3 regions of the Amycolatopsis sp. NBC_01488 genome follow, and region 1 is predicted to be linked to each of the others. Evidence: riboswitches for the same ligand, from Rfam matches in the RefSeq annotation. Region 1 holds a riboswitch; each other region holds the start of a gene.
What was found. A riboswitch is a leader RNA that binds a small molecule or an ion and turns the genes downstream of it on or off. The one in region 1 is predicted to bind thiamine pyrophosphate.
Positions count from the first base shown of each region.

Region 2: linked by a shared signal. The riboswitch ahead of thiO (glycine oxidase ThiO) and the one ahead of OG738_RS18030 (thiamine ABC transporter substrate-binding protein) in region 1 are both predicted to bind thiamine pyrophosphate.
Region 3: linked by a shared signal. The riboswitch ahead of thiC (phosphomethylpyrimidine synthase ThiC) and the one ahead of OG738_RS18030 (thiamine ABC transporter substrate-binding protein) in region 1 are both predicted to bind thiamine pyrophosphate.

Region 1 is NZ_CP109434.1:3,711,642-3,719,612, forward strand. Features, by position in the region: gene OG738_RS18010 (recombinase family protein) at 1-1,313, opposite strand, end outside; gene OG738_RS18015 (hypothetical protein) at 1,306-1,647, shown strand; gene OG738_RS18020 (hypothetical protein) at 1,846-1,974, opposite strand; gene OG738_RS18025 (4a-hydroxytetrahydrobiopterin dehydratase) at 2,049-2,333, opposite strand; TPP riboswitch at 2,366-2,473, shown strand; gene OG738_RS18030 (thiamine ABC transporter substrate-binding protein) at 2,495-3,544, shown strand; gene OG738_RS18035 (ABC transporter permease) at 3,628-5,184, shown strand; gene OG738_RS18040 (ABC transporter ATP-binding protein) at 5,184-6,197, shown strand; gene OG738_RS18045 (ABC transporter permease) at 6,241-7,119, opposite strand; gene OG738_RS18050 (ABC transporter ATP-binding protein) at 7,116-7,971, opposite strand, start outside.
Region 2 is NZ_CP109434.1:3,157,498-3,165,468, forward strand. Features, by position in the region: gene OG738_RS15310 (GntR family transcriptional regulator) at 1-715, shown strand, start outside; gene OG738_RS15315 (MFS transporter) at 758-2,290, shown strand; gene OG738_RS15320 (threonine ammonia-lyase) at 2,287-3,237, opposite strand; gene OG738_RS15325 (hypothetical protein) at 3,384-4,115, shown strand; gene thiE (thiamine phosphate synthase) at 4,122-4,781, opposite strand; TPP riboswitch at 4,813-4,917, shown strand; gene thiO (glycine oxidase ThiO) at 4,912-5,988, shown strand; gene thiS (sulfur carrier protein ThiS) at 5,988-6,188, shown strand; gene OG738_RS15345 (thiazole synthase) at 6,190-6,948, shown strand; gene OG738_RS15350 (MarR family winged helix-turn-helix transcriptional regulator) at 7,047-7,478, shown strand; gene thiD (bifunctional hydroxymethylpyrimidine kinase/phosphomethylpyrimidine kinase) at 7,557-7,971, opposite strand, start outside.
Region 3 is NZ_CP109434.1:3,168,007-3,175,977, reverse strand. Features, by position in the region: gene OG738_RS15405 (AAA family ATPase) at 1-580, shown strand, start outside; gene OG738_RS15400 (LytR C-terminal domain-containing protein) at 605-1,222, opposite strand; gene OG738_RS15395 (DUF3263 domain-containing protein) at 1,219-1,527, opposite strand; gene OG738_RS15390 (peptide deformylase) at 1,683-2,261, shown strand; gene OG738_RS15385 (glycoside hydrolase family 15 protein) at 2,336-4,501, opposite strand; gene OG738_RS15380 (S1C family serine protease) at 4,704-5,615, shown strand; TPP riboswitch at 5,664-5,785, shown strand; gene thiC (phosphomethylpyrimidine synthase ThiC) at 5,779-7,413, shown strand; gene thiD (bifunctional hydroxymethylpyrimidine kinase/phosphomethylpyrimidine kinase) at 7,410-7,971, shown strand, end outside.

The sequences.
Region 1 (7,971 bases):
GAAGCGGCGGCGCTCCGGGTGCTCAGCCGGGCCAAGACGCGCTGTGCCTCCGCGAGTTCCGCCTTGACCTTCTGCGTCGAGACCTTGTACCGCGGGCCGTCGATGTCCCCGGAGTCGTAGTCCGCCTCGATGCGCTCCAGCCTCTTGGTGAGCCGTTTGAGTTCCGCGCTCGCCGCCTCGGCTCGCTTGGATTCCTTCGGTGTGATCAGGTCGGCGAGGTCAGCGCGGCCGAGCCGTTCCCGGATCGTCTTGATCACCAGGTCGTCGATGTAGTGTTGCGCGCGCGTCAGACAGCCGTTGGGGCAGCGGTAGCGGTCGCCTGACCAGGATCGGACCTTCGCGTCGCACTTGCCACACTCGAACAGGCCTGCCCCGAGATGCTTGCGGTCCGTCCCCTGCTGGGTCTTGCGTCGCGGGTCAGCCAGCTTGGTCTCTACCAGTCTGAACACGTCATCGTCGACGACGGCCTTCCAGGTTCCTAGCTTTCCATTGGTCTTGCCCTGGTAGACCGCGTGCCCTGCGTATCGCGGGTTGGTGAGAATCGTGCGGACGCTCGACGGGTTCCATGGACGGCCGTGCCGGGTAGAGACGCCGGTTTCGGTGAGCCAAGCCGCAAGCGCGCGGAGGGAATCCCCGGCAGCGAACCGATCGAAGAGCTGGCGCACGATGGCGCCTTCGGTCTCGATGACATCACCCGAGGGGGTGTAGCCCGTCAGCCGGACGCCGAGCGGAGGTTTGCCGTGCTCTGCGCGTTGGAGAGCGGCGGCACGCTGTCGTGCAGACTTCCGCTCGATCTCGCTGCGAGCGACGGTCGCCTTGATCCGGGCGAACATCCGGCCGCCATCGTTCGACAGATCGGCTTCGCCGTTCGCTGTGACCAGCAGCAGGCCACGTTCTTGCGCCGCGTCGATCCAGTCTTCGAGCTGGCGCGGCTGGCAGGTCAGTCGATCCAGGTCCCAGCACACCAATGCGTCGAACTCGCCGGCTTCGTACGCGGCGACCAGCTGGTCGTACTCGGGGCGGGCCTTGTGCTTGTCAGATGCCGAGACCGAGTTGTCGACGAACTCGCCGACGACGTTCCATCCGCGCTGGTCAGCGATCCGCAGGCAATCCGCGCGCTGCCGTTGAACGGCCAACTGCTCGCCGGTCGCGTCTAAGCTGACTCGTAGGTAGATGGCGCAGCGCCGGGGCGTCGTCACCTCCCAAGTGTTGCACGGCGTGGTAATCTGGTGGAATTCCGCTTCAACGTCTGAGTCGCCCAGGCCGGCCAGGTGACCGACGACCTGGCCGCCGTCGCTTGGAGGCGTGATCACCCGATCGACGAGCCGCCCGTTGACGCCGGCCGAGCGGGAGGTGCTGGACTTCCTGCTCGACGGCGGCTTCCACGGGGCAGCTGCACTGCGCGCTCAAGCGAAAACCGCGCGGGTCACCGGCCGATGTGGCTGCGGCTGCCCGACGATCGACCTCGAGGTCGACGTCTCCCTGCCGGTCGCGCACCTCGACGAGCCGGTCGAAGCCGATGCACCCGGCGGTGGGCTCATCGTGTTCGCCGACGGCGGGCGTCTGTCCTGCCTCGAGTACTGGACCACCGGCGACGACGTTCCGGCGGAGTTCCCGCCGCTCGACCGGATCCAGCGGTACCGGTAGCCGCCACCCGGGGGCGACGGCGCAGGCCGGGTCAGCCGAGAAGGCCCAGCAACGCGATCGCGATCAGCACCACGGCGGGGGCGAGGGCGTTGATCCAGGCGCGCTGGGCGGGGGTGAGGGCGGCGGTGCTGTTCATGGCTTTTCCTAGGGCCGAAACCGATGCTTCCGCCCTGCTCAGCGCGCTGATCATGCCCTTTGTTAGCGGCTGTGATCGAACTCACGGGCATCCGGGTGACGGCGGCCCCGGGCCGTGAACCAGAGCACGCCGCCGGCCGCTGCCACCATTGTTGCGAATGCTGCCGTGCCCACCACGATCGCCTGCGTCATCGCCGTCCCTCCTGGCAAAGTCGTTTACCGAGAGACGTCGAAACGGCGGGAAAGTGCACTGAGCGTAACCAGGATCACAGGGCGTCGAGCACCGAGTCGATCTCGGCCGCCAGCGAGAAGTCCTTCTCCGTCAGCCCGCCCGCCGAATGCGTCGAGAGCCGGAACGTCAGCGTGCGCCAGCGGATGTCGATGTCCGGGTGGTGGTCGGCCGCCTCGGCCAGGACCGCGACGCGGTCCACCACTTCGATCGCCTGCGGGAAGCTCGCCAGCTCCACCTCGCGGGAGATCACCGCTCCCGACCTGGTCCAGCCCGGCGCGAGCCGTTCGTCTGCCGCGGAGTCGCTCAAGATTTCCGTCATGTCTCCATGGTCGTACGTCCTGGACTACGCTGCACGGTTGCCACGGGAGTCCGGTCAGCCGGGCTGAGAGGCGGGGTCACCCGCGACCGTTCGCACCTGACCGGATCATGCCGGCGTAGGGAGGGCTTTCCCTCCTCGTCGGCGAAGTGCAGGAGGGGTAGATGAAAAGCAGGGCTGTGCGCGCCGCGACGGCCATCGCCGCTGTCAGCGCCGTCGCCGCGGGGTGCTCGCTGTCGGACGGTGACGGTGGCCCGCAGCAGACGCCCACCGTCACCCTCGTGACGCACGACTCCTTCCTGGCGCCGCAGGAGGTGCTCGACGCCTTCCAGAAGCAGTCGGGCATCAAGATCTCCGTGCTCAAGCAGGGCGACGCCGGTTCGCTGACCAACAAGCTCGTGCTGACCAAGGCCAACCCGATCGGCGACGTCGCGTACGGCGTCGACTCGACCTTCGCCTCCCGCGCGCTGGCCGAGGGCGTCTTCGAGCCCTACACCAGCCCGGAGGCCGACCGCGGCCCGCAGCGCTACGCCGTCGACCCCGAGCACCGGCTGTCCGCGGTCGACGTCGGCGACGTCTGCGTCAACGTCGACACGAACTACTTCACGAGCAAGGGGATCGCGGCGCCGGCGTCGTACGAGGACCTCGCCGACCCGAAGTACAAGGACCTGCTGGTCGCCGAGGATCCGGCGACGGCGTCGCCCGGCCTGGCGTTCCTCCTCGGCACCATCGCGAAGTACGGCGAGGCCGGCTGGAAGGACTACTGGACGAAGCTGAAGGCCAACGGGCTCAAGGTGGACAGCGGCTGGGAAGAGGCCTACACCAAGGACTTCTCCGGCTCGTCCGGCAAGGGGCCGCGGCCGATCGTCGTCTCGTACGCATCGTCGCCGGCCGCCGAAGTCGGCGACGACGGCAAGCCGCGCACCAAGGCGCTGCTCGACACCTGCTACCGGCAGGTCGAGTACGCCGGCGTGCTGGCGAACGGCAAGCAGGCCGACAGCGCGCGCAAGGTCGTCGACTTCCTGCTCTCGCAGCAGTTCCAGGCGACGGTGGCGGCCAACATGTACGTCTACCCGGCGCGCCAGGGCGTCGACCTCCCCGCGGGCTGGGCGCAGGTCGCGCCGCTGCCGCAGAAGCCGCAGGCGCTGACGGCGGACCAGGTGCAGGCCGGACGCGAGAAGTGGATCGGCGAATGGCGCACGCTCGTGCAGTGACCTCCGGGGCTCCGGCCCGGAGCCTCCGAAGGGCGACAGCCCCGCCGCGAACCGCCCGCGGACTCGGCCTGGCGCTGCTCGGGCTGGCGCCGATCGGGTTCCTGGTGGTGTTCTTCGCCTGGCCGGTCCTGGCGATCGTCGGCCGCGGGTTCGCCGCGGGCGGGCTCGACGTCGTGCTCGGCGACCCGCGGACCTGGCAGCTGGCCGGGTTCACGGTGGCGAGCGCGGCCGCGTCGACGCTCGTGGCGGTGCTGGCCGGGCTACCGGTGGCGTTCCTGCTCGCGCGGGTGCGCCTGCCCGGCGTCGGCCTCGCGCGGACGCTGGTGCTGGTGCCGTTCGTGCTGCCGACCGTCGTCGTCGGCCTGGCGTTCCGGGCGCTGTGGCCGGACGGCGGCGTGCTGCCGATCGTGCTGGCCAACGCCTTCTTCAACGTCGCGGTCGTGGCGCGGACGGTCGCCGGGCTGTGGGCGCGGCTGGATTCGCGCACCACGGACGCCGCCCGCGCGCTGGGCGCGTCGCCCTGGCGGGCGTTCCGGTCGGTGACGTTGCCCGCGCTGGCGCCCGCCATCGCGTCCGCCGCCGCCGTCGTGTTCCTGTTCTGCGCCACCAGCTTCGGCGTCGTGCTGATCCTCGGCGGCGCGCGCTACCGGACGCTGGAAACCGAGATCTACCTGCGGACCGTCGACCTGCTCGACCTCTCGGGCGCGGCGGCGCTTTCGCTGATCCAGTTCGCGGCCGTCGTCGCCGCGCTGGTGCTCGGCGGACTGGCGCGGCGACGCAAGGACGGCGCCCGGATCGGTTCCGGCCGGGCCGGGCGGCCGGAAGGCGGAGAGTGGTGGGTCGTCGGTGCCGCGGGCGGGGTCCTGGCCCTGCTGGTGACGCCGATCGTCGCGCTCCTCGCCGAGTCGGTGTCCACTTCGGACGGCTGGAGCCTCGACGGCTACCGCGCGCTGAACGGCACCGGCGAGAAGGGCGCGCTGCAGGTGTCCGGTTGGGACGCCGCGGTGAACTCGCTGAAGGTGGCGGTCGACGCGACGCTGCTCGCGATGGTCGTCGGCGTGCTCGCGTCCGTCGTGCTGGTGGCGCTGCGCCGGTCGCCCGCGAAAGCCGCGCGCGGGCTCGGCGAGACGATGGACGCCGTGCTGATGCTGCCGCTCGGCGTGTCCGCGGTGACCGTCGGGTTCGGCTACCTGGTGACGCTCGACGCGCTGCCCGGCGACCTCCGGACGTCGCCCTACCTCGTGCCGCTGGCCCAGGCACTCGTCATCATCCCCCTGGTCGTGCGGATGGTGCTGCCGGTGCTGCGCTCGGTCGACGTCCGATTGCGGCAGGCAGCGTCGACGCTCGGCGCCGGCCCGCTGCGGGTGTGGCGCGAGATCGACCTGCCGTTGACGCTGCGGCCGCTGGTCGCCGCGGCCGGGTTCGGGTTCGTCGTGGCACTCGGCGAGTTCGGCGCGACGAGCTTCCTCGCCCGGCCGACGGCGCCGACGCTGCCGGTCGCGATCGCGTCGCTGATGGCGCGCCCGGGGGAGCTGAACAACCAGATGGCGTACGCCGCGTGCGCGCTGCTGATGCTCGTGACGGTGCTGGCGGTCGCGCTGATCGACCGGCTCGGGCGCGGCGGAGTGGGAGAGTTCTGATGGCGCTGTCGGTACGAGACCTGACTGTCCACTATGGATCGTTCACGGCGGTTCGCGACGTTCGGCTGGACATCGCCGACGGCGAGGTGCTGGCGCTGCTCGGCCCGTCGGGGTCGGGGAAGTCGACGCTGCTGCGCGCGATCACCGGGCTCGAGCCGTCGGCGCGTGGCGCGGTGAGCTGGGACGGCGACGACCTCGGCGCGGTGCCGGTGCACCGGCGCGGGTTCGGGCTGGTGTTCCAGGACGGCCAGCTGTTCGGCCACCGTGACGTCGCCGCGAACATCGCGTTCGGCCTGCGGATGCACGGCGTGCCGCGGTCTTCGTGGGCTTCGCGCGTCGCCGAGTTGCTGGCACTGGTGGGGTTGTCGGGCTTCGAGCAGCGGCGGGTGACGGAGCTGTCCGGCGGCCAGGCGCAGCGAGTGGCGCTCGCCCGGGCGCTGGCGCCCGAGCCGCGGCTGCTGCTGCTCGACGAGCCACTGTCCGGTTTGGACGCCGGACTGCGCGAGCAGCTGGCGATAGACCTGGCGGACCTGTTGCGCCGCAGCAAGATCACGACGCTGCTGGTGACGCACGACCAGGAGGAGGCGTTCACGCTGGCCGACCGGGTCGCGGTGCTGGACGCCGGAGAGGTGCGCCAGGAGGGCGCGGTCCGGCGGGTCTGGCGCAATCCGGCGGACGACGACGTGGCCCGGTTCCTCGGGGTGACGACGTTCGTGGACGGCGTCGTCGCGGGCGGAGTGGCGCACACGTCCCTGGGTGACGTCGGATTGCCGGACGTGGACGACGGCCCGGTACGGCTCGGGCTACGGCCGCACGCCCTGCGTGTGGCCACCGAAGGCGTGCCGGGCGAGGTCGTCGCCGCCGTACACCGGCGCGAGCACGTCCGGCTGGTCGTGCGGCTGACGGAGTCCACAGTGGACGCCGTCGCACCGGCGGCGTCCGACCTGCGGGCGGGTGACGCGGTGCACCTCGTGTTCGACCCCGACGGCATCGCGGTGGTCGGCCGGTCGTGAGTGAGAAACAGGGTTAGAACACTGTTTCTCACTCACGACGGCGTCAGCCGTCGCGGGTGGACAGTCGTGCGTAGGCCAGCGACAGCCCGATCACGATGTAGCACGCCGCCCGCAGTGCGCCTTCGCCCAGCAGCTGGCCGCCCATCGGGTCCTGCAGCACCTCCGCCGGGGCGGCCGACCAGTTCTGCGTCAGCAGGAACGGGTGCAGCCACTTCAGCGACGACAGGAAGCCGAGGATCGTGAACACGATGTCGGCCGCCAGGACCGAGGCCACCACCAGCATCGGGTGCTCGGTCCAGCTGGAGATCGCCAGCGCCACCGCGCCGACCGCCCACAGCTGCAGCACCACCCAGCCCGCCACCAGCAGGATCCGCGCCAGCGCGCCGCCCACGGACAGCGTGGTGCCCGACAGCGTGAACAGCGAATCCGTGCCGTTGATGATCAGCCCGGTCACCACGCCCGTCACGCACATCGCCAGCACCGAGACCACCGACACCGTCGCGACGCCGAACGCCTTGACCGCCAGCAGGCGACCCCGCCCGACCGGCGCGATCAGCCAGCCGCGCAGCGTGCCGTGGGACGTCTCGCCCGCGATCGCGTCCGCGCCCGCCATCGCCGAGGCCAGCGGGAGCAACAGCGCCAGCGACATCACGATCGCCGCGATCGGGAGGACGAACGCGTTGCTCACCGCGGACGCCAGCAGCGCGCCATCGGGGTTCGGACCGCCGGCGTCGGGGGCCCCGTTGTCGCTCACCAGCGTCAGGCCGATGCCGATGACGATCGGGATCAGCGCCAAGAGCCCGAGCACGGCCAACGTGCGCGGCCGCCGGAAGATCCAGCGCAGCTCCGCGGTCAAGAGCCGCGGCAACGGCACCGTGTCGTGGCCCGTGCGGGCCGCCGGTGCCTCCAGGACCGCCGTCATTCCGCCCCCTCCGTCAGCCGCGCGAACAGATCTTCCAGCCCGGTGCGGGCCCGCGTCGCCTCGTGGACCGCGACCCCCGCGCCCACCAGGACCTGCAGCACCCTCGGCGCTTCCGTCGCGGTGAGGTCGGCGCGGACGCCGTCCGGCGTCAACCGGGCGCCGATCCGGTTCTCCCGCAGCACTTCCACCGCCTGTTCCGCGTCGGGCGTGCGGACCAGCAGGGCCGCGTTCCCCGACTCCAGCAGCTCGGCCAGCTCGCCCTGCCCGACGACGTTCCCGGCCTGCAGCACGGCGACGTGCGTGCACGTCGCCTCCACCTCGGCCAGCAGGTGCGACGACACGAGCACGGTGACCCCGGCCGCGTGCAACTCGGCGACGATCCTGCGGATCTCCCTGGTACCCGCAGGATCGAGGCCGTTGGTCGGCTCGTCGAGCACGACCATCTTCCGCGGCACGAGCAACGCCGACGCGAGCCCGAGCCGCTGCTTCATGCCGAGCGAATAACCCTTGTACCGCCGTCGTGCCGCGTCGGTCAGGCCGACGCGCTCCAGCGCCGAGTCCACCGCGAGGGGGATCCCGGACGACGCGAGCCGCGGTTCGGCCGCGGCGAAGCGCAGCAGGTTGTCGCGCCCGGACAGGAACGGGTGGAAGCCCGGCCCCTCGACCAGTGCGCCGACGTCCGGCAGCGCGTGCGCGGCGGCGTCGGGCATCTTGCGGCCGAGCAGCTCGACCTCGCCCTCGGTCGGGCGCACCAGGCCCAGCAGCATCCGGATGGTGGTCGTCTTGCCCGAGCCGTTCGGCCCGAGCATCCCGACGACCGCGCCCTGCGGGATGTCGAGGTCGACGTGGTCC
Region 2 (7,971 bases), 550 kb from region 1:
CGGGATGCGCGGGCAGCGCGAGCCCAAGTACTGGGCGCTGAAACAGCACCTCCTCGACCTCCTGGACGTGCTGCCGCCGGGGTCGCCGATCCCGACCGAACGCGCGCTCGCCGGGGAGTTCACGGTCTCCCGCACCACCGTGCGCCAGGCGCTGGCCGACCTGACCGCCGAGGGCCGCCTGCACCGCGTGCAGGGCAAAGGCACCTTCGCGGCCGAGCCGAAGCTCGCGCAGCGGCTGCAGCTGTCGTCCTACACCGAGGACATGCGCCGGCAGGGCCTGAAGCCGTCTTCGAAGCTGCTGGAGCTCGAGGAGCTGCCGGCCGAGGGCGACCTCGCGAAACTGCTCGGAATCCGTTCTGGCGCGAAAATCCTTCGCCTTCGACGGCTTCGACTGGCGGACTCGCAGCCGATGGCGCTCGAGACTTCGCACCTGCCGGCCGGCCGATTCCGCGGGCTGCGCAAGCACGTCTCGGCGGGCGGTTCGTTGTACGCCGTTCTCCGCGAGCACTACGGCGTGGAACTGGAACGCGCCGAAGAGTCGATCGAGACGTCGCTCGCCGGTCCGGAAGAGGCGGAAATGCTCGGCGCCGACGTCGGCATGCCGGTGCTCCGGCTGACCCGGCACTCGTTCGCCACGGACGGCAAGCCGGTCGAGTACGCCCGCTCGGTCTACCGCGGCGACCGGTACAAGTTCGTCACGACGCTGATGCCGTGACCCGCTGTTGACGGCGGTCTCCGCGAACGGTGGAGTAAGCAGGTGACTGCCACCGAAGACACCGGGATCCGCTGGGGGACGCACGCCGCCCGCGGCGTGCTGGCCACCACGATCCTCGGGTCGGGCATGGCGATGCTCGACGGCACCATCGTCAACGTCGCCCTGCCCCGCATCGGCGCCGAGCTGAACGCCTCCGTCGCCGGCCTCCAGTGGATCCTCGACGGCTACCTGCTGGCGCTCGCCGCGCTCATCCTGGTCGCCGGCTCCCTCGGTGACCGCTACGGGCGGCGCCGCATGTACCTCATCGGCGTCGTCTGGTTCGGCGTCGCCTCCGGGCTGTGCGCCGCCGCCGTGTCGACCGAGATGCTGGTCGCGATGCGGATCCTGCAGGGCGTCGGCGGGGCGCTGCTGACGCCGGGGTCGCTCGCGATCCTCCAGTCGTCCTTCGCGCACGACGCGCGCGCCCGCGCGATCGGCGCCTGGTCCGGCCTCGGCGGCATCGCCGCGGCCGCCGGCCCGCTGCTCGGGGGCTTCCTCGTCCAGGTCTGGTCGTGGCGGCTCGCGTTCCTGATCAACGTCCCGATCGCGCTGGTCGTCGTGCTGATGGCCCGGAAGTTCGTGCCCGAGTCCCGCGACCCGGACGCGACCGGGCACCCGGACTTCGGTGCTGCCGCGCTCGGCGCGATCGGCCTCGCCGGGGTCACCGGCGCGCTGGTGGAGGCGCCCGGACGCGGCATCGGCGACCCGATCGTGCTGGTCGCGGGCCTGCTGGGGATCGCGGGACTGGCCGCGTTCGTCATCGTCCAGCACCGCTCGCGCGAGCCGCTCGTGCCGCCGTCGCTGTTCCGCGACCGGACGTTCACGCTCTCGAACGCCCTGACGTTCGTCGTCTACGCGGCGCTCGGCGGCGTGATGATGCTGCTGGTCATGCAGCTGCAGGTGTCGTTGCACTACTCGCCGACGGCGTCCGGCCTGGCCGGGCTGCCGCTCACGGTGATCATGCTGCTGCTGTCCGGGCGTTCGGGGGCGCTGGCCCAGCGCATCGGCCCGCGGACGCAGCTGGTGGTCGGTCCGATCGTCGTCGGCATCGGGATGCTGCTGATGCTGCGCATCGCGCCCGGCGCGTCCTACCTCGGCACGGTGCTGCCCGCGGTCGTCGTGTTCGGGCTCGGCCTGGCGACGGTCGTCGCCCCGGTGACCGCGACGGTGCTCGCCGCGGCCCCGGACCGCTACGCCGGTGTCGCGTCCGGCGTCAACAACGCCATCGCGCGCTCCGGTGGGCTCTTGGCGGTGGCGGTGCTGCCCGCCGCGGCCGGCCTGACCGGCGAGGCGTACGCCGACCCGGTGGCGCTCACCGCGGGCTGGCGGACGGCGCTGGTCATCTGCGCCGCGCTGGCCATCGTCGGCGGCCTGATCGCGCTGGGCATCCACAACGGCGTGCTCGAACCGCCGTCGGAGGCACCGGCGCCGGATTCGGCCGCGGACGAGTCCCCGCACCTGGGCGAGTGCTACCACTGCGGCGTCGAGGGCCCGCCGACGCACGTGCGCCGCGGGACCCCGGTCGCCGGCGCCTAGCCCGCGAGGATCTCGGCGAACAGCGCCGGGTCGGCGTTGCCGCCCGAGACGATGGCGACCGTGCGCCCGGCGGGCAGCTCCCCGGCGTGGAACAGGTACGCCGCCGTCGCCACCGCGCCGCTGGGCTCGGCGACCAGACGGGCCTTCCGGGCGAGGGTGCGCATGGCCTCGCGGATCTCGTCCTCGGTGACCGTGACCATCGCGTCGACGACCTCCCGCAGGTGCGCGAAGGTCAGCTCGGACGGCTGAGCGCGCAGGCCGTCGGCGATCGTGCGGGCGCGGTCGGCCTGCGGCCAGTCGACCTGGCGGCCGAGGCGCAGCCCCTCGGTCGTGTCGCCGGCCAGCGCGGGCTCGACGCCGATGACCTTCGCGCGCGGCGCGCGAGCCTTGATCGCGGTGCCGACGCCGGAGGCCAGCCCGCCGCCGCTGACCGGTACCAGCACGACCTCGACGTCGGGGAGGTCCTCGGCGATCTCGAGACCCGCGGTGCCCTGCCCGGCGATGATGGCCGCGTCGTCGTAGGGCGGGATGAGGGTCAGCCCGCGTTCGGCGGCCAGTTCGTGCGCTTTGCCCTCGTGTTCGCCGATCGGCACCTCGATCACCTCGGCGCCGTACCCGCGGGTGGCCTCCACCTTGATCCGCGGCGCGACGTCCGGCACGACGATCACCGCGGGCACGCCGTACTGCTGCGCGGCGTAGGCGACTGCCTGCGCGTGGTTGCCGCTCGAGTACGCGATGACCCCGCGGGAGCGGCTTTCGTCGTCGAGCGCGGCGATCGCGTTGAACGCGCCGCGTACCTTGAACGCGCCGACCGGTTGCAGATTTTCGGGTTTGAGCCACAGGGTTCCGCGGGGATCCCAGGTCTGGAGCAACAAGGGTGTGTGCACGGCGACACCCTGGACGCGCTTCGTCGCCGCCTCGATGTCGGATATCGTCACCAGTTCCATGTGCCGAGTATGTCAAGAAAGTGTTCGATCAGCACTGTCTATTATGGACAGTGTGAGTGGTCCTCCTCACGTCGTGGCAACGTGGGGAGTTCCTCGCGCGCCCTAGACGTTGGACAGGGGAGAAGACTTACTACCGGATCGGGATCATGAGCAAGGAGAACGCAGCGGCTTCCGAAGCGAAGGAAGAGAAGTCAGGCCTGAGGATCGCGCAGGTCCTGGCGACGGCGCTCGCGGCGGTGACCGCGGCGCTGCTGGGGTCGACGCTCGGCGTGGCGGGCACCGTGGTCGGGGCCGGCGTGGCGAGCGTGGTGTCGACGGTCGGCGGTGAGCTCTACCTGCGCTCGTTGCAGCGCACCCGCGAGGCGGCGCTCAAGGCGCGTCAGCTGGCGACGTCCGGGATCCGGCGGCGGGGTCACGCCGGGCCGGAGGTGCCGATCACCGACCAGCCGACGGTGCAGCTGGCCAAGCCGCCGGAGGAACCTTCGCGGTTGTCCGCGCGGCTGCGGAAGCTGCGCTGGCCGTTGATCATCGGGACGAGCGTGGTGGCGTTCGCGGTGGCGATCCTGGCGGTGGTCGGCGTCGACGCGGCCACCGGCGGCAAGGTGGCGGGCGGCACGGGCGCGAGCATCGGCAAGATCTTCGGCGGCGGTTCGGGGGGCACGGATCCGGCACCGTCGACCACACCCACCACCAGCACGAACGACACGCAGGTGTCCCCGAGCGAGACCCCGTCGACGACCACGGAGACGACCACCCCGCCGACGACGTCGAGCGGGTCGCCGTCGACGACATCGACAACACCCAGCACCACGGCCCAGCAGCCGACGACGTCAGCCCCGGCGACCAGCCAGGGCGCGGTGACCACCCCGACCCCGTGACGTCGGTCAGGGGAGCCGGGAGCGGAGCGCGCGGGCGGCGGCCTCGGGGTCCTCGGCTTCGGTGATCGCCCGGACCACCACGATCCGCGACGCGCCCGCGTCGAGGACCTCCGGGAGCCGCGAACCGTCGATGCCGCCGATCGCGAACCACGGCCGTGACGGCGCGGCCGCAGCCGTCGCGCGGACCAGGTCCAGCCCCGGCGCCGACCGGCCCGGCTTCGTCGGTGTCGGCCAGCACGGCCCGGTGCAGAAGTAGTCCACGCCCGGCTCCGACGCCGCCGCCGTGGCCTGCGGAACCGAGTGCGTCGAGCGCCCGATGACCACGTCGTCGCCGAGGATTCGCCGGGCCAAGGTCACCGGGATGTCGTCCTGGCCCAGGTGGAGCACGTCCGCGCCGACCGCCAGCGCCACGTCCGCGCGGTCGTTCACCGACAGCAACGCCCCGTGCCGGGCGCACGCCTCGGCCAGCACCTCCAGCGCCGCGATCTCGCCCGCGGCTTCCAACGCGCCGGTCTTGTCGCGCAGCTGGATGATGTCGACGCCGCCGGCCAGGGCCGCGTCGGCGAACGCGGCCAGGTCGCCGCGGGTCGTGCGGGCGTCCGTGCACAGGTACAGGCGCGCGCTGTCGAGGCGGGCGCGGATCTTGTCACCGGAGAGGGCGGGCATAGCGGCGACCGTACCCCGCGAGTTAAGGTGGATGGGTCCGCACGGGAGCCCGAGGACGGGCTGAGAGGGAGCTGCCGCTCCGACCGTGGAACCTGATCCGGGTCATGCCGGCGCAGGGAGCGTGATTCCCATGACGAACACCCTGGCCGTCGTCGGTGGCGGCGTGATCGGCCTGTCCGCCGCGTGGCGCGCCGCCGCGCGAGGCCACGCGGTCACCCTCCACGACCCCGAACCCGTCCGCGGCGGCGCGTCCTGGCTGGCCGGCGGCATGCTCGCCCCGGTCACCGAGGCCTGGCCCGGCGAGGAAGACGTCCTCCGCCTCGGTGAGGAGTCGCTGCGCCGCTGGCCCGGCTTCGCGAGCGACCTCGCGCAGGAGGGTGTCGACCCCGGGCTGGCCGAGCACGGGACGCTCGTCGTCGCGTTCGACAGCGCCGACGCCGGCTACCTCGACATCCTCGCCGGGCACCTGCACACGCTCGGCCGCGCGGCCGAGCGGCTCACCGGGCGGGCGGCCAAGCGGCTCGAACCGGGGATCGGATCCGTCCGAAGTGGACTCCACGTGCCCGGCGACCTGGCCGTGGACAACCGGAAGCTGCTCAACGCGCTGTACGCCGCCTGCGTCAACCACGACGTCCGGTTCGTCCGGGAACGCGTGGAACAACCCCCGGCCGCCGACGCCGTCGTGCTCGCCGCCGGCGCCTGGACCGGACGGCTGCACCCGCAGCTCGCCGACGCCGTCCGCCCGCTCAAGGGCGAGATCCTGCGTCTCAAGCCCCGGCGCGGCTGCCTGCCGCCGCCGACGCACACCGTGCGGGCCGTCGTCGAAGGCCGGCCGATCTACCTCGTCCCGCGCGGCGACCAGGAGCTGGTCCTCGGCGCGACGCAGTACGAAGCGGGTTTCGACCAGGCCGTCACCGCGCGCGGCGTGCGTGAGCTCATCGAGGGCGCCGAACGCGTCTTCCCCGCGATCACCGAGTACGAGCTGGCCGAGACCGCCGCGGGCCTGCGCGCCGGCAGCCGGGACGTGCTGCCGTACGTCGGCGTCCTGGACGACGGCGTCTTCGCCGCGACCGGGCACCACCGCAACGGCCTGCTGATGGCTCCCGTGACCGCGGACGCCGTCCTCGCCTGGCTCGAGGGTGAGAAGCCGCCGGAAGGCATCGAAGCGGCTTCGCCCGCCCGCCTGCACCAGAAGGAGCACGTGTGATGGAGATCAAGCTCAACGGGACGTGGACGGAGTTCCCGGACGGCGCGACCGTCGCCGACGTCCTCGACGCGTCCGGCGGGCAGCGGCCCGGCATCGCCGTCGCGGTCGACGGCGTCGTCGTCCGCCGGAGCGACTGGCCCACCACGGCCGTGCCCAAGGGCGCGGGCGTCGACGTGCTCACCGCGGTCCAGGGAGGCTGAAGTGGACGGAGAACCGCTGGTCATCGGCACCCGCAAGCTGACGTCCCGGCTGATCATCGGCACCGGCGGCGCCGCGAACCTCGCCGTGCTCGAACGCGCGCTGGTCGCGTCCGGCACCGAGCTGACCACCGTCGCCATGCGCCGCGCCGACGCGGAAGGCGGCTCCGGCGTCCTCGAACTCCTGAGGAGGCTCGGCATCGAGCTGCTGCCGAACACCGCGGGCTGCCGCACGGCCGCCGAAGCCGTGCTCACCGCGCAGCTCGCGCGGGAGGCCCTCGGTACCGATCTGATCAAGCTCGAGGTGCACGCCGACGACCGGACGCTGCTGCCGGACCCGATCGAGACCCTCGACGCCGCCGAACGGCTGGCCGCCGACGGGTTCACGGTGTTCGCCTACACGAACGACGACCCGGTGCTCGCGCTGCGGCTGGAGGAAGCCGGCTGCGCCGCGGTGATGCCGCTGGGCGCGCCGATCGGCACCGGCCTCGGCATCCGGAATCCGCACAACATCGAGCTGATCGTTTCGCGGGCGGGCGTGCCGGTGATCCTGGACGCCGGAATCGGCACGGCGTCCGACGCGACGCTGGCGATGGAGCTCGGCTGCGACGCCGTCCTGCTGTCCACCGCCGTCACCCGGGCGACGGACCCCGAACGGATGGCCGCGGCGATGCGGTCGGCCGTCGTCGCGGGTCACCTGGCCAGGAGCGCGGGGCGCGTGCCGCAGCGGTTCTGGGCGCAGGCGTCGAGTCCACCCCGGTGAACCGGGGTGCCTTAACGCCGAACGTGCACCGCGAACCCGTAAGGTGGACGGCACTTTCCGGCGCATCCGCGGCGGGGCCAGGGCAGAAGGAGCCAGCCGTGACCACTTCGGTTCAGGACACCTCGGGCAGGTTGTACCTCGCCGTCGGCAGGCTGTCCCGGTCCCTGCGCCAGGCCGGCGTGCCCGGCCCGGGCCACGGCGCCATTTCGGCGCTCGCGACGCTGGTGATCTCCGGGCAGCTGCGCCTCGGCGACCTCGCAGCGAAGGAGGGCGTCGCCGCGGCGACGATGTCGCGGATCATCGCGTCGCTGGTCGAGGCGGGGTACGTCAGCCGCGAGTCCGACCCGGTCGACCGCCGCGCGTGGCTGGCGAAGGCGACCGAAGAGGGCGAGCGGCTCGTGTCCGGCGTCCGGTCGACGCGGGTGCAGGAGCTGAACCGGCGGCTCGACCGCTTGACGCCCGAGCACCGCGAGGCCCTGACGGCGGCGATCCCGGCGCTGGAGGCGCTGATCGCGGACGAGGACCGCTGAGCCGTTCCGGTTGCCGCGGAAGAACGCCGCAGCGAGCGCCGTGAATGACTCGTTCCTGGCGTTCGGCCGGGCGCGTGCTCAGCGCTCCTCGGGTGCCAGCCGCCAGAAGGCCGACACCGGTCCGACCTTGGCGCCCATCGGGTAGGCGTGCTCGACCGCGTGCGAGACGAACCACTTGCCGTACCGCGCCGCCTCGACGACCGGCATGCCCTTGGCCAGCCCGGCCGTCAGGGCCGACGCCATCGTGTCGCCCGCGCCGTGCGTGTGCGGCGTCGAGTACCGCTTGCCGGGCAGCTCCACGAACGTCGAGCCGTCGAACAGCAGGTCCACGCACTCGGGGTCGGCCTGCAGGTGGCCGCTCTTGACCAGGACGTACCGCGGGCCCATCCGGTGCAGCACCACCGCCGCGGTGTGCATGCCCTCGCGGTCTCGCACGGTCATGCCGGTCAGCAGGCGGACCTCGTCGAGGTTCGGCGTGAGGACCGTCGCGCGC
Region 3 (7,971 bases), 540 kb from region 1:
GGACAAGTGGGTCGGCGAGTCCGAACGCGCGGTGCGGGAGCTGTTCCGCCGGGCCGCCGAGGCCGCGCCGTCGCTGATCTTCCTGGACGAGATCGACGCGCTCGCCCCGCGCCGCGGCCAGTCGTCCGATTCGGGCGTCGCCGACCGCGTGGTCGCGGCGCTGCTGACCGAGCTGGACGGCGTCGAGCCGATGCGGGAGGTCGTCGTGCTGGGCGCGACGAACCGGCCGGAGCTGGTCGACCCGGCGCTGCTGCGGCCGGGACGGCTGGAGCGCCGCGTCTACGTCCCGCCGCCGGACGCCGAGGCCCGCGCGGCGATTCTCGCGGCCAGCTCGAAGAACACGCCGCTGGCGTCCGATGTGGACCTCGCCGAGGTCGCGTCCACTCTGGACGGTTACTCGGCGGCCGACTGCGCGGCGCTGATCCGCGAGGCGGCGCTGACGGCGATGCGTGAGTCCCTGGAGGCCCGCGAAGTCACGGCCGCGCACCTGGAGACGGCCCGCAAGACGGTCCGCCCGAGCCTCGACCCGGCCCAGCTCGCGACCCTGGAGGCCTACGCGAAAACCCAGTCCGGGGAATGAAAGGGAGCGCCACCCGAAGCCCCGTCAGCTGCCCTTGTGGCCGGACTCGTATTCCTTCGTCACGATGACGATCACGCCCGGGCTCGCGCTCTCGATCCCGGGGAAGCGGGGCTCGGCCTTGATGCCGAACTCCTGGGCGAGCTGCTTCGCCGCGGCTTCCTCGTCGGTGCCCAGGCGGTAGAACGCCGTCGTCGTCGGGATGGTGCCCTGCGAGTAGTTGCCGACCTCGTTGACGGTCCAGCCGCCGCCGCGGAAGTCGTCCGCGGCGCGCTGGGCGAGGTCCTTGATCAGGGAGTTGTTGAAGACCCGGACGGTCACCCACTTGTTGCCCGCCTGGTGGTCACCGGGCTGGCCGGGGGCGGGTGACGTCGGCTGCCCGGGCGGCGGCGTGGTCGGCGACGGCGAGGCCGGCGAAGTGGACGTCGACGTCGGCGGGGTCGACGGCGAAGACGAGGTCGTGGGCGGCGTCGACGGCCCGCCGGACGTGCCCGGCTGGGTGGGGGTGCCGCTCGGACCGGCTTCGTTCGACCCGCCGCCGTTGAGGGCGGAGATCCCGCCGATCACCGCCGCGATGATGGCCACCCCGATCAGGGCGACGCCCGCGGCCTTCATCGGCCGGGACATTCCCGAAAACACGCTCATTTCAGCTCGATCCCCAGTCGCCGGGCGCCACGCTTGCGCTGGCGGGTGGCGCGCGTCTTGCGCAGCCGCTTCACCAGCATCGGGTCCGCTTCGATCGCCTCCGGCTTCTCCAGCAGCTTGTTGAGCAGCTGGTAGTAGCGCGTGGCGGACAAGTCGAAGCGTTCGCGGATGGCGTTCTCCTTCGCCCCGGCGTGTCGCCACCACTGGCGCTCGAACGCGAGGATCTCGACCTCGCGTTCGGTCAGGCCGGGCACGGGCTTCGGCGGCGACGGCTGCGGCTCAGCCATCGACTCCGCGGCGTCCATCCGAGTCCCTCTCAATCGGGCGTCATGGCGAATCAGACCTAGCTCTTCCGCGGGCGCCATTCAACCACGGAAGCCCACGCCGACGTGGGCATCCGCGTCGGCGCGTCACGGTCTGATGCAGGTCTACCAGAAGGGTCCGACTAAACTGGCTCGCCGTGACCATCCACCCCATCGTGATCGCCGGCGAACCCGTGCTGCACCAGCCGACTCGGGAGATCACCGAGTTCGACGAGAAGCTGCGCACGCTCACCGACGACATGTTCGAGACGATGTACGCCGCCGAGGGCGTCGGCCTCGCGGCCAACCAGATCGGCCTCGACCTGCGGGTGTTCGTGTACGACTGCCCGGACGACGAAGGCGTGCGGCACAAGGGCCTCGTCGTGAACCCGAAGCTCGAGACGTCGGAGCTCCCGGAGACCATGCCGGACCCGGACGACGACTGGGAGGGCTGCCTCTCGGCGCCCGGCGAGTCGTACCCGACGGGCCGCGCGAAGTGGGCGAAGGTGACCGGCTTCGACGTCGAGGGCAACCCGATCGAGGTCGAGGGCACCGGCTACTTCGCGCGCTGCCTGCAGCACGAAACCGACCACCTCGACGGCTTCATCTACCTCGACCGCCTGGTCGGGCGGCACGCGCGTGCGGCGAAGAAGATGCTGAAGGCCAACAAGTGGGGCGTTCCGGGCAACTCGTGGCTGCCGCCGAAGACCCCCGAGGACGACGGCGCCGTCCTCTGACCCGCCCCGGTCGTGAGCGAGAAACAGGGTTAGAACACTGTTTCCCACTCACGACCAGCTGCGGTGGACCCGGGTCAGCAGCCGAGGAAGTGGCAGCGGACCACCTTCGGCGTCTCCAGGGTCGAGCCCGCCTTGACGTCCCAAGCCAGGCGGACGTACTGCGCGTGCGTCCAGGCCAGCGGGGTCGCCGACGTGGTCGGCGTGCCGGCCGGGAAGCCGGTCTGGCCCGACGGCGGGTTCTCGTCCCACACCTGCTCCGGCATGGTTTCCGCCGAGCTGCTCACCCGGCCGAGGTCACGCAGCCGCCGCGCGGCGGACGACGGGTCGCCGAGCGTCAGCTCGTACTCGCCGCGCTCGCCGGCGAGCAGCGGCCACAGCCGGCCGAACGTCGTGCGGCTGCCCGCGGGGAACGTGTAGTCCCACGGCGAACCGTCGGCCTGCTCGCCGTAGCCGTCCTTCGTGTAGCGGTGCCAGAACTGCCCGGTCGGCGTGGTGAACGCGATGGCCTTGTCCGTGACGCGCACGCTGTTCTCGATCACCGGGTCGTCCGCGCGGTAGATGCCGAGCCGGACCAGGTCGAGGAAGCCCGCGTCGGTGACCGCGCGCTGGTCCATCGTCACGCTCGAGTTGCCGAGGTTGTACGTCGTGCCGGCGTTGGCGTTCGCGTCCTTGGTGAGCCGGACGAAGTACGGGTCCTTCGACAGCGGCCCGTTCGTGGTGATCGTCTGCTTGGGCAGGTCGGCCTTCATCTTGTCGGCCGCGGCGAGGTACCGGGCGGCGTCGGCCGGAGCGCCGCTGTGCGACGCGAGGTCCGCGGCGCAGACGAGCCCGGCGATCACCGAGGCGATGGTCGACGGGGACCAGCCGTCCTGCTCCTCCCAGCGTTCCTGCTGGGTGTAGGGCGAAGCCTGCCCGTCCGGGCCCCGGTAGCCCAGGATGAAGTCGGCGGCCTCGCGGACGCCGGGCCACAGGTCGGTCCGGCCGAGCTGCTGGGCCAGCACGATCGGGAAAGCGGTTTCGTCGAGCTGCACCGACGTCCAGTACGGCACGCCGTCGACGCGGCTGTTCTGCGGCAGGTGCCCGTCGGGCTGCTGCTGCGTGCCGAACATGTAGCTCACCGCGCGGTTCGCGGCGGCGGTGTCGCCGCCGGCGGCCAGGCCGGTGGCGATCTGGTAGAGGTCACGCGGCCAGACCAGGTGGTAGGTGCCGGACGGCGACCACTCCGGATCGTTGTTGCCGAACCGCCACGGCATGCTTGGCGACGCGATGAAGGCGCCCGGGTGCTGCTTGTCCTCGCTCGCGGCGAGGGTCAGCATCGACGCCTTGTAGAGGTCGCGTTCGGCGTCGGTCTTCAGCGACGACGGCGGCTTGCTGACCCCGCGCAGGTACTGCTCCCAGCCGCGGTCGTACGCGCGGGTGATGTCGCGGACGCCGCGTCGCTGCGACGCCTGCGCGCTGCCGAGCGCGTCGGCGGCCTTCGCGCCCATGCCGAGCGCGAGGGTGACGTGCCGGTTCCGGACGCCGTCGGCGTCCGTCTGCCCGGTCAGCACGACGTTGCCCTTCGCGGCCGAGTCGTACTGGGTCAGCTTGAAGGTCTTCGTGAGCTGCGTGTTCCCGTCGGACGCGCCCGCGTAGCCGACGCTGGTCTTCACGAAGGCGGGTTTCGCGGTGAGGGCGGCGGCGTTCGAAGCGTCCTGCGCGGTGACGGCGTCACCCTTGCGGGCGGCCGAGTCGTCGGAGCCGTCGTTGGTCAGGTCCGGATCGGCGACCGCGTAGAGCTGGTACGGCCGGCCGGTCAGCGACTGGAAGTCGACGTCCACCAGCACGGTCGTGGCGGCCGGGTCGGTGACGTAGGTCTTGCGCAGGCGCCAGCGGTGCTGGTCGTCGGTGATGGTCTGCTCGTAGGTCAGGCTGTCGTCGTCGGTGCGCCGGACCTGCTGCGACTTCGCGGTGTAGTCGGCGACGGCGAAGCTGCGGCCGTCGGTGACGACGAAGTTCATCGACCGGACGCTCGGCGTCGACAGGTCCGGGTAGTAGACCTCGGACAGCTGGCCACCCTGGAGGGTGAACCAGACGTTGCTCGACCGGTCGTGGGCGGTGCCGAAGCCGGTCTTGTTCGCGGGCAGCCAGCTGGGATGGGCGCCCGGGGCGCCGGGAGCCTCGCCCTGGGCCGCCGCGATCCCCGGGATCAAGCCGGTGACCAGCAGCCCGGCGAGGGCGCCGAACATGAGTTTGCGCATATCAACCCCACAGAAGATCGCTTCTGCACCGTTACAGAAGCGCTTTGGGAGTCTGCCGCCGATCCTTCACCGGCGCATGGTCCGATCCGGTGAACCACTGACCGTCACTGGTCCGGCCGGCGGTTCACGAACAGCGAACGGACTTCCCCGATTTCCCGGCGCACACTTGTAGTACGTGCAACGGTGTAATCGAGGTGCAGTCATGGACGAGGCGATGGACGCCTACTCGCGCGCGGTCAGCACGGTCGCCAGGACCGTCGGCCCGCACGTCGCCGGGGTCCAGCTCGCGCGCGGCAGCGGGTCGGCCGTCGTCTTCGCCGATGACGGCCACCTGCTCACCAACGCCCACGTCGTCAGCGACCACCGGCGGGGGGTCGCCACCTTCGCCGATGGCAGCGAGGTGCCCTTCGACGTCGTCGGGGCCGATCCGCTGTCCGATCTCGCCGTGCTGCGGGCGCGTGGCGAAACGCCGTCGGCCGCTCAGCTGGGCGACGCCGACCGGCTCGTCGTCGGGCAGCTCGTCGTGGCCGTCGGCAACCCGCTCGGCTTCTCCGGCACCGTCACCGCCGGCGTCGTCAGCGCGCTCGGCCGCGCCCTCCCGGTGCGGCAGGGCCGGGCGACCCGCGTGATCGAAGACGTCATCCAGACCGACGCCGCGCTCAACCCCGGCAACTCCGGCGGCGCGCTCGCCGACTCCGCAGGCCGCGTCGTCGGCGTCAACACCGCGGTCGCCGGGGTCGGGCTCGGGCTCGCGGTGCCGATCAACGCGACCACGCGGCGGATCATCGACACGCTCGTCGTCGAAGGCCGGGTGCGGCGCGCGTACCTCGGCGTCGTCGGCGTCCCGGCGCCGCTGCCCGACGACGTCGCCGAGCGCACCGGGCAGAGCGCCGGGCTGCGAGTCCGCGAAGTCGTCGCCGGCGGCCCCGCGGACCGGGCGGGCCTCAAGGCGGGCGACCTCGTGCTGACCGTCGGACGCACCCGCGTCTCGGACGCCCAGGGCATCCAGCGGCAGCTGTTCGCGGAAGTGATCGGCACCCCGCTGCCGATCACCGTGCTCCGCAACGGAGCCATGGTCGACGTCTACGCCACCCCGGCCGAACTGGTCGGGTGAGGTGAGCGGACTTGAGTATCCCGACCCGGCGTGGCATGGTCGGGGGCACAACACCAACGCGGGAGCTCGCGCCATGGCGGGCTGAGAGGGTGACTTGCGTTTCGCAGGCGTCACCGACCGCATGAACCTGACCGGGTAATGCCGGCGTAGGGAGTGAAAGTCGTTGACGACGCTGGAGAACAAACACGTCTCCGTCACCACGGGTCCGATCACGGGATCGCACAAGGTTTACCACCAGACCGAATCCGGACTCCGGGTTCCGGCCCGCCGGATCGACCTCTCGAACGGCGAACACTTCGACGTCTACGACACTTCGGGCCCGTACACGGATCCCGAAGCCACCATTGACGTCCACAGTGGACTGCACCGGCTGCGCGCCGGGTGGGCCGATGGGCGCGAGCACAACACCCAGCTCGGCTGGGCCAAACAGGGCGTCATCACCCGCGAGATGGAGTACATCGCCGCCCGCGAAAGGGTTTCCCCGGAGTTCGTGCGCGACGAGGTGGCCCGCGGTCGCGCGGTGATCCCGGTCAACCGCAAGCACCCGGAGTCCGAGCCGATGATCATCGGCAAGAACTTCCTGGTGAAGATCAACGCCAACATGGGCAACTCGGCCGTCTGGTCGTCGGTCGAGGAAGAGGTCGACAAGATGGTCTGGGCGACCCGCTGGGGCGCCGACACGATCATGGACCTCTCCACCGGCAGGCGGATCCACGAGACGCGCGAGTGGATCATCCGCAACTCGCCGGTCCCGGTCGGCACCGTACCGATCTACCAGGCACTGGAAAAGGTCGACGGCGAACCGGAAAAGCTGTCGTGGGAGATCTACCGCGACACGATCATCGAGCAGTGCGAGCAGGGTGTCGACTACGTCACCGTGCACGCCGGCGTGCTGCTGCGCTACATCCCGCTGACCGCGCGGCGCGTCACCGGCATCGTCAGCCGCGGCGGGTCGATCATGGCCGCGTGGTGCCTCGCGCACCACCAGGAATCCTTCCTGTACACGCACTTCGAAGAACTGTGCGAAATCCTGCGGCAGTACGACGTCACGTTCTCCCTCGGCGACGGCCTGCGCCCCGGCTCGATCGCCGACGCCAACGACCGGGCCCAGTTCGCGGAGCTAGAAACGCTCGGCGAGCTGACGCACCTCGCGCGGTCGCACGACGTCCAGGTGATGATCGAGGGCCCGGGCCACGTGCCGATGCACAAGATCAAGGAGAACGTGGAGCTCGAGGAAAAGCTCTGCGGTGAAGCGCCGTTCTACACCCTCGGTCCACTCGCGACGGACATCGCGCCGGCGTACGACCACATCACGTCGGCCATCGGCGCGGCGCAGATCGGCTGGTACGGCACGGCGATGCTGTGCTACGTCACGCCGAAGGAGCACCTCGGCCTGCCGAACCGCGACGACGTCAAGACCGGCGTGATCACGTACAAGATCGCCGCGCACGCCGCCGACCTCGCCAAGGGCCACCAGTACGCGCAGGAGTGGGACGACGAGCTGTCCAAGGCCCGCTTCGAGTTCCGCTGGAACGACCAGTTCAACCTCTCGCTCGACCCGGACACCGCGCGCTCGTTCCACGACGAGACGCTGCCCGCGGAACCGGCCAAGACCGCGCACTTCTGCTCGATGTGCGGCCCGAAGTTCTGCTCGATGCGGATCACCCAGGACGTCCGCAAGTACGCCGAAGAGCACGGTCTGTCCACTGTGGAAGCGATCGAGGCCGGCATGGCCGAGAAGTCGGCGGAGTTCTCCGAGTCCGGCAACCAGGTCTACCTGCCCGTGGTGCAGCCGTGACACCGCCCACCGCCCTCACCATCGCCGGATCCGACTCCGGCGGTGGTGCGGGCATCCAGGCGGACCTGCGCACGTTCTTCGCCAACGGCGTGCACGGGCTCGTCGCGCTGACCGCGGTCACCGTGCAGAACTCGCTGGGCGTGCAGGGTTTCACGGAGATCCCGGCTGACATCGTCACCGCGCAGATCAAGGCGGTGGCGTCCGACATGGGCGTCGACGCGGCCAAGACGGGGATGCTCGCCACCGCCGAGATCATCCGGGCGGTGGCGAAGACCCTGGACGAGATCGGCATGGACTTCCCGCTGGTGGTCGACCCGGTGGCGGCGTCGATGACCGGGCACGCCCTGCTGCGGGAAGACGCCCTCGAAGCGATCCGCACGGAGCTGTTCCCGCGCGCGACGTTGATCACACCGAACCTGGTCGAAGTCGGCCTGCTGACGGGCATTTCCGTGTCCGACACGACTTCCCAGCGCGCGGCGGCCGAAGCGCTGCTGGAGTTCGGTTCGCGATGGGTGCTCGTCAAGGGCGGCCACATGCAGGGCACGCCGGACTGCGTGG